4 regions of the Pseudoalteromonas sp. SR41-8 genome follow, and region 1 is predicted to be linked to each of the others. Evidence: predicted binding sites of a transcription regulator. Region 1 holds the regulator's gene; each other region holds the start of a gene.
The links. The regulator sigma-54, encoded in region 1, starts transcription at its own class of promoters, with help from an activator protein. The targets are predictions, from matches to a motif close to GTTGGCACGNNNNTNGNNT.

Region 1 (4,371 bases):
CGTTTGATGAACAAGGTAAAATTAGCCACAAAGTAACAGCTGCAAAAATGGAACTTTACCAACAGTTAGGGTTTACTTACTTTGAACAACCTATTTTTACACTCTATAATCAACAGCAAACGTGGCAAATTAATGCCGATGAAGCCACCCTATATGAAAATCATCAATTAATTTTAGAAGGTAATGTGGTTGCTAAAAACCTGACCAATAATGCCATGATTGAACATATAAACGCAGATAATATTCAGGTTGATATTGAACTACAAACCATGAGTTCAGAACAACCAGTTGAATTAATCGGACCAAATTTAAAGATCACTGGGCGCGGCCTCCATGCCGACTTAAAAGCCGAAGTGGTAGAACTAATTAACCATACGCGAACCATATATTATGACCAATAAATTTGCTCACTTGCTTGTGATACCAAGCTTATTCATTGCCTTTGCAAGCTTTGCTGAAAATACGGCACCACCTGCGGATCAAGTCTCTATCAGTGCTGAAAAGCAGCTTGCCCAACTGAAAGATAATATCGGTATTTTTGAAAAAAATGTTGAAATCATTCATGGTAACCGCCGTATCAAAGCGGATCGACTTGAAGTCCATAAGCGCGAAGATTTAGGCAATAACAAACAATTGCTTGTTGCAACTGGTAACCCTGCTTACTTTGAAGAAAAACAAACTGATGGCACAATAATGAGCGCCAGTGCTGATGAAGTCCGTTACGATGTCGCCAAGCGCTATTTAACGTTAATTGGTAATGCACAAGTCACTCAAGCAGGTCAAAAAATTAATGCCAAAAGCATTACCTATGATATGGACCAACAGCTGATCAGTGCTGAAAAAGGCGCAAGCTCAAACGATCGCGTACACACTATTTTGGTACCTGTTGACAGTAAAAAAGACAAACCTAAAGGGCAGCCATGAGTATATTAAAAGCTGAATTTTTAGCAAAAAGCTATAAAGGTCGCCAAGTTGTAAAAAGCGTGGGTTTAGAAGTTAGCGCAGGCAGCATTGTTGGCTTACTGGGTCCTAATGGCGCAGGTAAAACCACCACTTTTTATATGATTGTGGGTTTAGTACCTAGCGACAAAGGTAAAATAAGTATTGATGATAATGACATCACTTTACTGCCAATGCACAGTCGCGCACGGTTAGGGATTGGCTACTTACCACAAGAATCATCCATCTTTCGTAAGTTAACTGTTTATCAAAACCTGATGGCTATTTTAGAAACTCGTAAAGAGCTGAATAAACAAGCCAGAGAAGAAGCACTAGACAGCTTACTTGATGAGTTTAGCATTCAACATATTCGCGACAGCCAAGGTATGGCATTATCTGGTGGTGAACGTCGTCGAGTTGAAATTGCACGCGCTTTAGCCGCAAATCCAAAATTTATCTTACTTGATGAGCCTTTTGCTGGCGTTGATCCTATTTCAGTGTTAGATATAAAGAAGATTATTGAACACCTTAAAAACCGTGGTATTGGCGTACTTATTACCGACCACAATGTACGAGAAACCCTTGATGTTTGTGAAAAAGCCTACATAGTTTCTCATGGGGAGTTAATTGCATCAGGTACCCCTGAGCATGTACTTGCCGACCAAACAGTCCGCGATGTTTACCTGGGCGAGCAATTTAGGCTATAAAGCCACGCTCGGCTAAGTATCTGCTAGACTTAACGATGATAACAATAAAAGGATTGTTAGAGATACATGAGGCAATCACTCCAGCTGCGCATGGGCCAGCAACTTACAATGACACCACAGCTGCAACAAGCAATTCGCTTATTGCAACTCAGTACATTGGATCTCCAGCAAGAAATTCAAGAAGCACTCGACAGCAATCCATTGTTAGAGCTAGAAGAGCATGAATATTCAGACGACACGGCTGGTAAAAACGAACAAAAACAAGACAACGATGACTTAACTGTTAGTGCATCAGCAGACGACAAGCCCAGCGAATATGAACAAGAAAGTAGCGAAGCATTAAGTAAAGAGACTTTAAGTGACGAAATGGCTATGGACGTCACCTGGGACGAATACATGAGTGCTGCGCCAAATACGTCATCCGGCCCAATGCCTGAAGATGAGTCAATTTATCAAGGTGCTTCAACTGAAACCCTGCACGAATATCTGATGTGGCAATTACAGCTCACACCTTTTAGTCCAACCGATGAAGCTATTGCCATTGCGATTGTTGAAGCTGTTGACGATTCAGGTATTTTAACCTTGAGCTGCGAAGACATCGCAGAGAGCTTAAATCAAGGTAATAACGAAGAAGAAATCGAACTAGACGAAGTGCAAGCAGTGTTAAAACGCATTCAGTTATTTGACCCTGTTGGTATTGCTGCGCGCAGCCTACAAGAATGTTTATGTATTCAATTAAATCAATTTGATCCTGCAACTCCTTGGATTAGCGAGACTAAAATGATTTTAACTGATCATATCGATTTATTAGCTAGTCGTGACTATCGCACTTTGATGAAAAAGACTAAGCTTAAAGAAGATGAGCTGAAAGAAGTAATGACATTGATCCACAGCCTTAATCCAAAGCCTGCGGATACTATAGTACGCGAAGAATCAGAGTATGTTATACCTGATGTTTCGGTGAAAAAAATTAAAGGTCGCTGGGTGGTTGAACTTAATCCAGACAGCATGCCAAAAATTAGAGTGAACAGCCAATATGCGGCAATGTCACGCTCAGTAAAATCAAGCACTGACAGCCAATTTATACGTTCGCATTTGCAAGAAGCTAAATGGTTTATTAAAAGCCTAGAAAGTCGTAACGAGACGTTACTCAAAGTAACTAACTGCATTGTAAAACAACAGCAGGGATTCTTTGAGCATGGCCCTGAAGCAATGCGACCTATGGTACTAAACGACGTTGCTGAAATGGTTGAGATGCACGAATCAACAATATCTCGCGTAACGACACAAAAGTACATGCATACCCCCCGTGGTATTTTTGAGTTAAAGTATTTTTTCTCAAGTCATGTAAGCACTGAGAACGGCGGCGAATGCTCTTCGACAGCTATTCGAGCATTGATCAGAAAATTGATCAGTGCAGAAAACTCAGCGAAACCATTGAGTGATAGTAAGATTGCAGATATATTGGCAGAGCAAGGTATCAAAGTAGCTAGACGGACTATTGCAAAATACCGCGAGTCGCTGGCTATTCCACCGTCAAATCAACGTAAAAGTTTGATTTAAGGCGTAAAATCACAAGAGGAAAATGCTTATGCAACTAAATTTAACTGGTCGTCACGTAGAAATTACTGATTCATTAAGAGACTATGTAAACAATAAGTTTGCCAAGCTTGAAAGGCATTTTGATCATATCAATAATGTCCATGTTATTCTTGATGTAGAAAAACTAAGCCAAAAAGCAGAGGCCACATTACATGTCAGTGGCGCTGAATTATTTGCCTCGACTGAGCACCAAGACATGTATGCAGCTATTGACGGACTAATCGATAAACTTGATCGTCAAGTAATTAAACACAAAGAGAAGCACGCTCGACACTAACACTATGAAATTAAGCTCACTTATTTGTCAGGACTGCAGTAAAGCTGCGGTCCTTTTTAATAGCAAAAAACGGATCATTGAATTTATAAGCCAATTGGCTCATGAACAGCTCCCTCAGCTATCACAACAAGAAATCCTCAACGCACTACTATCGAGAGAGAAACTAGGTAGTACCGGTATTGGTCGTGGTATTGCTATCCCTCATGGCCGTATGAGTGGTGTTGAAAACCCGCTAGCAATAATTTTAGTGAGTGAATCACCGGTTGATTTTGATGCGATTGATAATCGCCCAGTTGATATATTTGTAGCCCTCATCGTACCAGATGGTGACAGCCAACTTCATTTGAAGACGTTAGCCACAATTGCTGATAAACTCAATAACAAAGATTTTTGTAAACAACTACGTAGCGCAAAAACAGACCAAGATTTGTATCATGTAATTGCAGCTCAATCGTAGTCATACCAATTGTATTGAATTAGAGAGTAATTATTGCAACAGGAAAATAGCTCTAGAACAAGGTGGAAATTATGAGATATAGTTGTTCTATATAAATAATTTTAAACAAAGTTAGTGGGTTATTTAACAAGCAAGAATGAGCATGTTTTTAATAAAATTGGTATTAAATGAAGGAGAATTTACATGGAGTTAATCATCATCAGTGGGCGTTCTGGCTCAGGTAAATCTGTTGCTTTACGTGTAGTAGAAGATCTTGGCTATTATTGTGTAGATAATATTCCAGTTAACTTATTACCGTCATTAGTACGCAGTGTCTCTGATAATTACGACAAAATTGCCGTCAGTATCGATGTTCGTAATTTACCGAAAGAGCAGGAAGAATTTAACGA
Region 2 (4,371 bases), on a different contig from region 1:
TCGATTTAGCCAAAACAGATAAACCTCTGACACCAACAGCGCTTAACGTTGCGAACTATGTAAGTGATGTAAACTGGGCCGCAAAAGGCGATAAGTTATTAGTAAAAACCCAGCCTACAGCGCTAATTGACGACAAATACACTAAATCACAATGGCACTTATTTGATATTGCGACTAATCAAGTGACGATGTCGTTTGCTACTGAAGGTAAATTAGACAGTGCTGAACTGTCTCATGATGGTCGTTACATCGCAATTCTAGGTGCCGAAGATAAGCATGATCCAGCAGCTGGTCGTTTATTTTTAGCTGACACAAAAACAGGTGAAGTAAGTGATTGGTTACCTAATTTCATGGGTCATATCGTTGATTTTGAATGGTCACATAAACGCAACACGCTTAATTTTATTGCCAATGTAGGTACGCAAAGTTTTGTCGCAAGCATTAAAACCGGCTCTAATAAATACAAAAAAATTATTAATGAAGGCCAATTTATTGCATCAAATCTGAGTATTTCTGATTCAGATAAAACCTTAGCGCTACGTGCAAACACTGCAAAGCACCCAAATGAAGTATTCATTATTCGTGGCTCTAAAGCACAACGTTTAACGGATTCAAACAACTGGTTGAATGACAAACGTTTTGCTAAGCAAGAAACTATTTCACTTAAGGCCCGCGACGGTGTTGAGATTGATGGCATATTAGTCTACCCATTAGATTATGAAAAAGGCACGCGCTATCCATTGATCATGTCAGTGCACGGTGGCCCTGAAAGCCATGACAAAGACGGTTGGGTAACAAACTACTCGCGCCCAGGTCAAATGGGGGCTGCACGTGGTTATGCAGTCTTTTACCCAAATTACCGTGGCTCTACAGGTAAAGGCGTTGATTATTCAAAGCTTGGTCAAAACGACTATGCAGGTAAAGAGTTTGACGATTTAATTGACTTTAAACAGCATCTTGTTGAAATGGGCTTAGTTGATACTAAACGTGTTGGTATTACGGGTGGCTCTTATGGTGGTTATGCATCAGCATGGGCCGCAACAAAATTAACTGAACACTTTGCTGCGAGCGTAATGTTTGTAGGTGTTACCAACCAACTATCTAAATTTGGAACTACTGATATTTCCAACGAAATGAATCTTGTGCATGCACGTTCATACCCATGGGATAAATGGCAGTGGTATTTAGAGCGCAGCCCTATTTACTGGGCTGGCCAGTCTAAAACACCATTACTGATCATGCATGGTAAAGATGATCCTCGCGTACACCCTGCACAATCAATGGAACTATACCGTTATATGAAAGTACAAGGCAAAGATGTACGCCTTGTATACTATCCAGGCGAAGGTCATGGTAACCGTAAAGTAGCCGCGCAATATGATTACAGTTTACGTTTAATGCGTTGGATGGATAACTATTTAATTGACGGCAAAAAAGACATGCCAGCATTCGAGATTGACCATGCAGGCAAGTTAAAAGCGGTAAAAGACGCCAATAAATAACTCTCTTATTTTGTGTAAATATGCTTTTAGGCCAACATTCATGTTGGCCTTTTTGCTTTTGAATAACAATGTATATGGATGTAATATAAAGACCTAACTCGGTAATTTTTACAAGAAAACATCCTAACAAGCTAAAATATAAAAATTAAATCAATATATTACAACAACTTAAAAGTTGGCTTCTGTCTTGCAATATTCATTGTAATTAATGAGTAAAGCAAGGAAAACCCATGAATATTTTTGAAGCACTTCGTAATGATCACGATAAACAACGTTCGCTTGTCGATGCGCTGATAAAAACCCAGGGGGAGTCACCGAATAGACAGTCTCTTATGGATAATTTAAAACATGAGTTAGTAGAACATGCTAAATTTGAAGAGCGTTATTTCTACAATCCTTTGATGTTTGATGATTTAACCCATGAAAAAGCCCGTCATAGTATTGCAGAGCATCATGAACTTGATGAATTGATTGAGCAACTTGAAGAAACTGATATGAGCTCACCAGCGTGGCTTGTGACCGCTAAAAAATTACATCATCTTGTACATCATCATCTCGCTGAAGAAGAGCATGAAGTATTTCAACTAGCCGGTAAAGCGCTAACCGAAAGTCAAAAAGAAAGTCTAGCCGAAAAGTATAATGATGCGATGAGTTAACTGCTATATGTGCCCGCTTTAATTTATAAAGCTCTCTAAATAGCAACAACTCTATACCATTTGCATTTATTAGGCACCTCTAACACGGTCAATACTTGGCTAAGCAAATACTCTTAAATTAACTAAGCCCGGCATCAAACGCTGGGTTTTTTAATGCTCATGCTCCATCCCCCACCTTTATTTAATATGAAAATCATTCATTGAATGTAAATATTTCGCAATTGAATATACAACTGATAATTGTTATCATACCCACCTTGGTTACTTATTAGATTAATAATCTTTATTCTTGTCATGAAGGAAGTACAATGAAATCCCGCCCGCTTTATCTGGCCTCACTGATCAGTGCATTATTAACATCAACAACACTTATTGCTGATGATGACACAGCTGAAAATATGGAAGTGATGGTTGTCACCGCTTCTGGTTATGAGCAAAAATTAATAGATGCACCTGCAAGTGTCTCAGTTGTCTCTCGCGAAGATCTACAAAATAAGCCATTTACTAGCCTTGCTGATGCGCTTCGTGATATCGAAGGTATCGATGTTGGTGCCGGACAAGATAAAAACGGTAATATTAGTATTACCATGCGTGGTTTACCCGCAAGCTATACTCTAGTGCTTATTGATGGCCGCCGTCAAAGTGACGTAGGTAATATAGGCCCAAACAACTTTGGTAACAGCCAATTTATGTATATGCCGCCACTTGAGGCTATCGAGCGAATTGAAGTCGTTCGTGGCCCAATGTCCACTTTATATGGCGCTGATGCAATCGGTGGTGTAATCAATATTATCACTCGTAAAAATCTTGATAGCACCCATGGTAGCGTCACGGTAAGCAGTAATATCCAACAAGACGATCAATACGGTAACGATAATAAAGTCGATATATATTTGACCGGACCAAGCGGCGTTGAGGGATTAACTTACGGGATCCGTGGTAGTTTTTATGACCGTCAAGAAAGTGAGCCAACTTACAGCGAAAGTTTACCACTTCCAGATGGCAGCATGTGGGTTGATGATGGTAGCTTTGGCGATAAAAAAATCGTTGCAGCACGTAACTGGAATGCCGGCGCAACAATAAACTACCTGATCAATAATCAGAATGAAATCACCTTTGAGTACGACATAGCCAAACAGCGTTACGATAACACCGAAGGTCAAACAGGTACGTTAGATAGCCCAGTCAGTTTATGGCGTGTTAGCAAAGGCATTGTACAGCCACGCGTTGGTTATACTCCATATCAACGTGTTGAACGTGAGCAATTTGTATTTGCACATGTTGGTCGATACGATGTTGGTACGCTGACCAGCAGCATTACCCAAAGCAGCAGTGAAAACTTTGGTCGCTCATTACCTCTTAATGTACAAGAGCGTTTAGGTGTGCAGGCCATTTGGGACCAAGCAGTACAAGATCAAGGCATCGACAAGCCAGAACTAACGGATGCAATTTACGCTCAACTTGATGAGACTTTTTTACCACGCCCAATGCGTACACTAAAACTTGATAACTTAATTATTGATACTAAGTTTGAATCAAATATAGATAACCACTATTTTGTAGTAGGCGCACAATATTTTGATGCCGAAATGGAAGATGGTGTATTTGGTATGTACGGGGATGGCTTCCGTGAAGGTACGACTCAAGATCATCGTCAAACAGCTGTATTTGCTGAAGATAACTGGGAAATTACCACAAATCTAACTGCAACTTTCGGCGCTCGTTATGATCATCATAATATCTTTGGCTCACAAGTTAGTCCTCGCGCTTATTTAGCCTACTCTCCTGCTGATGAATGGACTTTCAAAGGTGGTATCAGCACAGGTTACAAAACCCCAGAGCCAAACCAACTATTCTCTGGTATTACAGGTTTTGGTGGCCAAGGTACTAAACCTTTTGTTGGCACGCCAGACTTACAACCAGAAACCAGTGTAAACTACGAAATGGCTGCTTACTTTAATGGCAGTGATAGTTTTAGTGGTAACGTAACGGTGTTTTACAATGATTTTAAAGACAAAATCATTAACCAAGATAACTTACCAAACTGTGAAGTGGCCATAGCTGATGAACCTTGTGTTGAAATTGGCGCAGGTTGGGCTGGCATCGGTAGCACCACCTTTACGCAAGCTGCTAACGTAGATAAATCAGCTACTCGTGGTGTTGAAATTGCTGCTAATTGGCAGATTATTGAACAGTTGTCACTACGTGGGAAC
Region 3 (4,371 bases), on a different contig from region 1:
TCGGTTAAGTAACCGCCATCTGGGCTATCTATAATACCTTTATCAAACAATCGTTGTGCTGCGCTTAATAAGCTTTCATCAGCATCGCTATGTAACTTAATACCTTGCATTTTACTGGTTAATGGAAATTTTGCTAACAGTGTAAATTCGTCAATCATCGTTTGTTTAAATTGCATGTGCTCACCTTGTCTTTAGAAAATTATTTTTGTGGATTTTACCCTAACACATTTTATGGCCAAGTCACCCTAAAACCCTAAGTGGGCTGGTTTAAACGCATTTAATTGCAACTGAAACTAGTATTTTGGGATAACTTAGGTATAAGCTTAGTGTAGTTATTTTTTAATGCAAAGGCTAAATATGCGAATTATAACGATTATAGGCATCTGTTTTATCAGTGTAATTTACTCGGCTAATAGTTTCAGTAATAATCAAAAACCAGCCTTGTTTCTTGACGCAAAAAATATAGTTAGCGAGCAACAACTCTGTTGGTTTGAAGATCAACGCTACAGCGAAGGTGCGATTATTATAATGGCTAATGTGCGGGTGATTTGTGCAGCAAAAAACCCTCATCACAATAATAGCGCGTTAAATTGGTTAATGCTCAACGAGCAAAATGAAATTATTTACCCAACCGCTCCTAAAACAATTCGCGTTAATTAATAGAATTGGTATCAACGCACAGTTACGTTACAATAGCAGCGACTTTTATCAAGCAATAGTGAATTATGAATCAGCAAGCAAACAACCCGTTACATGGCATTACACTCGAACAAATAGTAGTAAAACTCGAGCAAACACTTGGCTGGAAAGCGATGGGTGAGCATGTTGATATTCGCTGTTTTAAATCAGACCCAAGTGTAAAATCGAGCCTAAAATTTTTACGTAAAACACCTTGGGCTCGTACCAAGGTCGAGCAGTTATACCTCGATAACTGTGTCGATGCACAACCGCAAAACAGTGGCTTTGTGTGGCCTAGTATTAAAAAGAAGTAACAGCCATTGCGCGTTATAGCTTATAACGCGCAACAAGTTCAGTTACTCGACCTGCTCTGCACAGATCACCTCCAGTGATTGCGGAGTAATTTCAATGATCAATTTATCAGCACTTTTAACTTCACCATCAAGTACATATTTTATTTCCTGAGTCGCCGATATTGCAACGCGGCGCGCATTGGTATGATGTGAATTAATCGCAAAATGTGCTTGGGTAATACTGCTAAATACCAGCTCAGCAATACTTAATACATTGGCTGATGCGTCTTGGTTTGGAGTAAGCCAATTAACATCGAGCAAGCCATCATAGTGATCAGGCTGTCCCCCACCTTGCGCTAGTAAAGTAGTAAAAGGTGCAGCATTAGCGACAATTAAACTATTGGTATGTATTTGCTGCGGCTCGTTATCATCTAGCTGTACTGTGAAATCTTGGGCTTTTTGTTCGCCTAAAGCTTGCCAGAAGCCCTGTAAATATGCGAACTGACCAAGCTCGTTTTTAGTATCCCGATCGGCTTTTTCAATCATGTGTTGTTCAAAGCCAATCCCTGCTAACAGCAGCATTAACTCACCATTGCAATATGCTGTATCCATTTGCTTGGTTTGCCCTTCAATAATCAAATCACATGCTACTTCCACAGGGATCAACTTTGACTTAATTCCCATTAAAACATGTGCTAGAGCATTGGCCGTGCCAAATGGGATAATACCTAATTTACAGTCTGTGTTTACCAAAACACTTGCCACTTCTGCCACTGTGCCATCGCCTCCGCAGGCGATGATCATATCTGGCTTATCAGCTATCGCTTGTTTGGCCAACACAATCCCATTTTTCTCGACTGATGTGATCATCACTTTTAAGTTATAATAAGCAGATAAACGCGCAACAATTAAATGCTCTTTTTGCTGCCATAACTTAGTGCCGGAAACTGGATTAGCAATTAATACCGCTTTATTTTTGATTAATAACTCACCCTTTCTATGGCGTTTAACTATTTGACGTAGTTGGTGTTTATTTAAATTAGCGGTTTCGCGTGTTTCTTTTATTTGCGCAAGCACTTGATGTACATCAGCCTCCTTATTTTGACTGAGTAAATAAGCCGCCATCACAAACACCGATCGACCACGACCCAACGCACAATGCACCACCACTCGACGATTATCTTTAATATGATGGGCAATCCAGTTAATCGCTTGATTAAGCTGCGAACGTGTTGGGACTCGATGATCAAGCACAGGGATATTTAAATAGTTTATGTTTTCTTGTGTTGATGACCATTCAAGTCCATCAAATTCACAGGTTACATCTAAAATCGCGGTAATACCGTTATCTTTTAAAGTATCTATATCTGAAGGGAATAACCGACAGGCTAAAAATAAGTGTTCGTTAATTTGTTGTAATGGCGGTACTTTATCGTGCTTTCGGCTCCACGCGTTATAAACTTGTGCCCCCAATAAAAAAGGTATGAAAGCCCAACGAATGTAAAACGGGATAACACCGTTTTCTCGTTTACGAAAAATTTTTGCAATATTAAAAAAATAGGCACCGCTTACCAGTAATAAAGATAAAGCCGTCCAATAGAATAGCAGCGAAAAATAGCTAGGACTAACCTGCCACCCCATAATGATAAATACAATTGCCAATAATAAGTAACTTATTGCGGCCCACATAAACGCTCCTTTTGTCGTTAGTTATACCCAAATAGAAATGCAATCTATGCGCCACTAATAAAATTTCACAGAAATAAATATTCATATATATTTCATAGCATTAAGATATCAACTGATTAGTTTAGTGATACTTGCTGTGTTTACATACGTTATTTTTACACACCTTTGCAGCTAACTTACACAGTTGAAAGTATAGATTATTAAATAACTTAGACCATAAAAAAGCCTAGGTTATAAATAACCTAGGCTTTTTATAAAAACATATCGTTTAACTTTACACGTCGATTTTGGTTAACCAGCCATGGGGGTCTGGTGCTTTACCCCATTGAATATCGTTAAGGGCTTGGCGCAAACGCATTGTCGTTGGCCCTGCTTCACCACTGCCCACTTTGTATTCTTTATCATTATGAATAAAAGTACCCACTGGGGTTAATACCGCAGCAGTGCCAGATAAAGCAGCTTCAGTACCCGGTTTTGCAGCACGCTCAAGTAATTCAGTGACTGTAAAATTGCGCTCGGATACTGTCATACCTAAATCTTTAGCGATGGTTAAAATACTGCTGCGCGTCACGCCATGTAAAAAGGTGCTGTCTAGCGCTTTAGTAATAATTTCATTACCATCAATTAAAATAAAGTTTGCGGCACCAGTTTCTTGTACATCACCGCCTGGACAGAATAGAATTTGGTCGGCTTGATGTTGCAAGCGTGCTGCCGTAATGGGTGCTAATGCGCTAGCGTAGTTACCACCGCTTTTGATCATACCCATGTGTGGGGCACAGCGCATACCATCTTCTTCTAACAATACTCGCAGCGCAGTCGCGCCACCAGCAAAGTAATCACCAACAGGTGATAATAGCACATACAATAATGAACTTAATGACGGCACAGCCGCTTTACCAATTGCAGCTTCAGTACCGATATGAGTTGGACGAATATACATAGAGCCCGGTGGTAACGGCGTTTCATCAGCATATTGGCGAACAATATCAATGATCATTTTTTCAAGCATGGCTCCATCAACTTCAGGTAAACTTAATAAATGCGAGCTTTGTTTCATGCGGGCAATGTTAGCGTCCATACGGAAAATATAAACTGAGCCGTCTTCATGGCGAAATGCTTTTAACCCCTCAAAACATGTACTTGAATAGTGAAGAACATGTGCACCAGCATGAAGTTCAATTTTATCTGACGGAACAACAGAGCTTTCGCTCCAAGCGTTATCAGTAAAACGTGCTTGAATCATCTGCGGCATAAATACGGTACCGAATGCGGCCATTTTAATCTCTCTTATGTGGTCTACTTTTACCCCATTGTATGACATTCATGCACCGTTTAACCATAACTAAAACAAGGCATTTATTGTAAGCAACGGGATTTTTTTGCAATTTGGTAAAATTTCAATTTTGTCAGCCATATTGTTTTGCTTAAAAGAGTCATTAATCACTTCAAAACTTCGATTGTAAAACCTTGCTACCAAATAGCCGACGGAGCTTCTCAACTTGATAAGCCGTATTTTGCTGCTAGGCTAACTGGTGGAAAAGCATGAAAATAATAGTAAGCACCCATCATTTAGTTGGTTTTTTGCATCCAATTTACATCCTGAAACGTTTACCAACTGACAATAAAAATAGGAACTTTATGGAAACCGACGAATTATTACCCCTACTAAGTGCAACCGCACAGGGCAATAAACAGGCATTTGCTAAATTGT
Region 4 (4,371 bases), on a different contig from region 1:
TTGCTCAACCTGCTCAGAGACTTTATTAAAAATGGCATCGGTTGGAATTAAAAACGGTGCAGCAATAATTAAAGCAACAAGCAATAATAATATGACACCAATAACTTTAAATAAGGTCTTCATGATGGTCCTTTCAAATGTGCAAATAATGTTCTTATCATAGCGGGAGTTAGCATTAAAATCATTGTGCAACGAATAAAAATGCTATTCCCTGCATTCTACATTGAATATATGAATTGTGACTGAAATATTTTGATACCTTTAGGTTACAAAAAACAACTTGACCAAATGATACCCCAAGGTTACATTGATACCTGTAGGTTACAAAAATATAAATTAACACTTTCACAGGATGGACTTTATGAAACAACAAGATATTAAAACCGAAGAAAAATTTATGAACCAAAACGCATGGTTTTCGATCTTCATGGGTATAACCTTACTAATTATTAGCGTTTACCCCATGCTTAATCACACATCAGCACCGCTGCTGTTTTTAGGAAGTGCTGCTTTTCTTGGTTCATTTTTTATGTTTGTGATCAGAGGTGGCTTTACATGGAAATTAAGTTACCGCCTGACTTATAAAGATGAGTATTTAAATACTATAGACACGATAGCCTATAAACATGTTGTACTCGCTCTGCTGTTTAGCATGGGGGCGATATATTTAGCTTCAGATAACCTTGCTGTTGATGTAACACACAGTACCATGGCCACCTTTTACTTAGCTGTTATGAGTTTGGTATATGGCTTTTCAATTTTTTGGCAAAGCCGTGATTAGGAGATAATGTGCAAAACCATATAGCTGAATTTCGCAAAGCCGCTGGGCTTTCACAGCAAGAGCTAGCCGATGCTATCGCCGTTTCACGCAAAACAATCAGCACGGTCGAAACATCACGCTTTACACCTTCAGTGATCATTGCATTGAAGATAGCTCGGCAGTTTGAAACTACTGTGGAGCAGTTATTTTCACTTGAAGAAGCAGATTAACCCCTTTAAATGCAATCTTGTGCAGATTTAACTTATCAAGATTGCATCCCCTGTATTCTCCGGTATGATGCACAGCCCTGTTGTTTTAAGACGTTTTGCGCTAAAATTAAACAACTGAAAAATGTATTTAACCGGAGTACCATCAGGCATGAAAAAATTGCTCATTTCACCTTCACAAATGGCATTAGGCGAACAAGAAGGCCATATTTATCAAAATATTCTAAAGCAGGCTTCTGAAATCAGCTTAAACCTGATGGCGGTGAAAATAGAAAATCATCCTGAAGACTTCTTAGGTTGGTGCTATGAACTACTTAATGCTAGCCGTGACCGTATTAATCATGACTTACTCGAAACCAATCAATTACCAATTTTAAAAAAGCTTAATGACTTATTAGTTTCAGCAATTAGCTTCTTACAATTGAAAACATTACGCGTAGCGCCTTGGCCTGTAGTTAGTGTATTTATAGAGCAACATAAAGATGTGTTAGCCCTTGATGAACAGTTACGCCTTGCCAACTATATAGCTGGTATTCGCGAGCAATCACTGAAAGAGATGATCCCTGAAGATTTATTAGCATTTAGTGGCAAACATACTTCTGCACTGGATCCAAGTAGTTATAATTTTGATGTTGAATGGTTTAGCTCTACTAAAAGCGCCAAAGCTTTTCATCAAATGCTTGCCGACCTGCCTGCATTATTTGATGAAGCATTAGCACATATACCTTTAGAAGGTGAAGTAACTGAAGCTGATTACCAAGAATTTGTGGTCAAATATTTAAAAGCCTTTACTGATAGCAATGAAAAGCCAACGCTTGCACCGGCAACTCGTCTATTAGCAATGCGCCGCCCAGATGTTTTTACACCAATTAATAACACCCGTTTAGATGCACTTTGTTCAGCATTGGCTATTACTAAATTAAATAATCGTGACTTTGCGCGTTATTGGCAGGATATTGTCCAAGCAGTTCATGGTATGTCTTGGTTTAAAATGGCAAGTGGTGACAGCGAGCTGGATCAACAACTTGTTGCAATCAAAGCGTTAATTCCGTGCTTTTTCTATCACGCAGACAAAAACACGCCTGAAAACTCTAACTACATCAAGTTATTGAGTAAACCAAAGCGTACAACAACCACTGGCACTAGAAAAGTGCGTCGTGGTAAAGAGTCTGCTGAAATACTTGTTGATCGCGCACTTGCTGCTGACGATATGCCTGAGCATATTCGCGCAAAGCGTGATTCAATTATCAGCGAAGTACAAAAAGGCCGTGGCGTGAACGAAACAATCAGCCTAATGCGTACTATTTTTGGTTAAACCACAGTAAAAAATACAAAAACCCGCTGCAACTGAGTTGTGCATGCGGGTTTTTTTACGCACCAATAAAGTGCGCAAGCTTCGTAAAAAACAATCTCATCCTTTCACTATAAATATTTATACCTTTGTTTATAAAGTAATTTAAATATAAATTATTGCTTTTCATTTAACTTGGCACAAGCAGTGCAATTATCCTAGTAGACAACTAAAAATAGGATCCGCAATTATAGACTGCAATCTAATTAATAATTGCGAGCCAAAAAATCAGCATAACAACAGGATACCAAACATGTTAAAACTAAAATCAGCAATTGCGATCAGCACACTTGTACTCATGGGTGCAACATCTACAGCAGCATATGCAGAAGTAACAGCCAATGCCGCAGCAACTTCAAACTACTTATGGCGTGGTCAAGAACAAACCGGTGGTGATGCTGCAATTTCAGGTGGTATTGATTATGCCAACGAATCAGGTTTTTATGCTGGTACTTGGGCTTCAAATGCAAGCTGGGCCGATGAAATGACCTACGAGCTTGATCTCTATGCTGGTTTTGGTGGCGATATTAATGAAAATATGAGCTACGACGTTGGCTACATCTATTACGCTTACCCTGATGCAGCTTCTGGCGCAGACGCTGATTTTTCTGAAATTTACGGTAGCATCAGTATGGGTGGCTTTAGCTTTGGCGCATCAGTTCTTGCAACTTCAGCCGCAAGCGGTGATGGCACAGACTTTGGTGATTCGTTATACCTGACTGCAGATTACGGTTTCGCAGTTGGTACTAATGGCACTGAAATGGCTTTACACTTAGGTCACTACTCTGGTGATTTTATTGGTGATGACGATATCATCGACTACGGCGTATCTATCTCTAAAGATGGCTTCACTTTTGGTCTATCTGATACCGATATGGATGACAGTGATATTAAGGCTTACGTTGCTTTTTCAATGGACTTTAGCCTATAAAAAAGAATGTGTTACTTGCTGCAACACTAAGGGCCGTAAGGCCCTTTCTCGATCTTGGTAAGCGGTAAGCGGCTAAGTTCAGATTTTATGTCAAGACTTACCCTCAACTCAGACTGCTTAAAACTTACAACTCCTATGGCACACTGTGCCCTGTTGAACCCTGCCAAATACGATACCATTGTTCACGACTGAGTTTTAACTGCTTAGCGGCAACAGCCGATTTAACACGCTCAATGTTGCCAGTACCCAGTACCACTGATGGGAAACTTGGGTGCATTAATAACCACGCGTAAACCACTTGATCAATAGAACTTGCACCAATTTCGCTACCGACTTGCTCAAGTACTTGACGCAGGCGAATCGCTTTTTCATCATTTTCTGCAAAAATGCGACCGCCAGCCAAAGGTGACCAACACATAGGTTTAATATCAAGTAACTGACATTGGTCTAAACTACCATCATCAAGTGCTTGCATTTCATACGGTGAAAATTCAATTTGATTGGTCACCAATTCAAAATCAAGACGCGACTGCAATAAACTTAGTTGTGATGGCGTAAAGTTTGATACACCAAAATCGAGTACATCACCATTTTGCTTAAGAGTAGTGAATGCCTCAGCTACTTCGTCTGCATTCATCAAATAATCAGGGCGATGAATAAGTAATGCATCTAATCTATCGGTATTAAAATGCTTTAACGATTGCTGTGCTGAGCTAATAATATGTGCGGCACTCGAATCGTAATGATTAGCTTGGCCTGCTAATCCTAAGCTTGCAAAAGCAGGTTTAATACCACACTTGGTAATAATTCTAATCTCATCTCGAATACTTGGCTTTAAAGCCAAGGTTTTACCAAACTCTGCTTCACAGCCATATCCACCGTAAATGTCAGCGTGATCGGTGTGCCTTACGCCAGCTTCAATTGCTTGCTCGAGAAAAGCTAAACACTGTTGTGGAGTAATTTGCCAATCTAATAATCGCCAAAACCCTAGTACTAGTTCGTCAATTTTACGCTCTGCGTTGTTCATTATTATCTCTCAACTATTTGGTGCACGATGCTAAAAAATGCCAGCCTCTATACGAATGGACTATATTCTACTAAC

Region 2: a site for sigma-54 is predicted at 1,677-1,695, ahead of H5162_RS07730 (hemerythrin domain-containing protein). Genes of this name have one in related genera too.
Region 3: a site for sigma-54 is predicted at 2,698-2,716, ahead of H5162_RS01475 (diacylglycerol kinase family protein). Genes of this name have one in related genera too.
Region 4: a site for sigma-54 is predicted at 2,473-2,491, ahead of H5162_RS18880 (TorF family putative porin). Genes of this name have one in related genera too.

What each region holds. Positions count from the first base shown of each region.
Region 1 is NZ_JACJEE010000033.1:13,288-17,658, forward strand. It holds gene lptC (LPS export ABC transporter periplasmic protein LptC) at 1-401, shown strand, start outside; gene lptA (lipopolysaccharide transport periplasmic protein LptA) at 391-924, shown strand; gene lptB (LPS export ABC transporter ATP-binding protein) at 921-1,646, shown strand; gene H5162_RS17620 (RNA polymerase factor sigma-54) at 1,713-3,209, shown strand; gene hpf (ribosome hibernation promoting factor) at 3,238-3,525, shown strand; gene ptsN (PTS IIA-like nitrogen regulatory protein PtsN) at 3,530-3,982, shown strand; gene rapZ (RNase adapter RapZ) at 4,166-4,371, shown strand, end outside.
Region 2 is NZ_JACJEE010000008.1:128,100-132,470, forward strand. It holds gene H5162_RS07725 (S9 family peptidase) at 1-1,502, shown strand, start outside; gene H5162_RS07730 (hemerythrin domain-containing protein) at 1,733-2,158, shown strand; gene H5162_RS07735 (TonB-dependent receptor domain-containing protein) at 2,467-4,371, shown strand, end outside.
Region 3 is NZ_JACJEE010000001.1:349,559-353,929, reverse strand. It holds gene H5162_RS01490 (TIGR02647 family protein) at 1-176, opposite strand, end outside; gene H5162_RS01485 (DUF1496 domain-containing protein) at 358-660, shown strand; gene H5162_RS01480 (VF530 family DNA-binding protein) at 726-992, shown strand; gene H5162_RS01475 (diacylglycerol kinase family protein) at 1,035-2,660, opposite strand; gene H5162_RS01470 (branched-chain amino acid aminotransferase) at 2,935-3,936, opposite strand; gene H5162_RS01465 (sigma-70 family RNA polymerase sigma factor) at 4,299-4,371, shown strand, end outside.
Region 4 is NZ_JACJEE010000039.1:27,898-32,268, reverse strand. It holds gene H5162_RS18900 (AsmA family protein) at 1-123, opposite strand, end outside; gene H5162_RS18895 (hypothetical protein) at 362-781, shown strand; gene H5162_RS18890 (helix-turn-helix transcriptional regulator) at 790-990, shown strand; gene H5162_RS18885 (hypothetical protein) at 1,139-2,302, shown strand; gene H5162_RS18880 (TorF family putative porin) at 2,592-3,269, shown strand; gene H5162_RS18875 (aldo/keto reductase family oxidoreductase) at 3,403-4,296, opposite strand.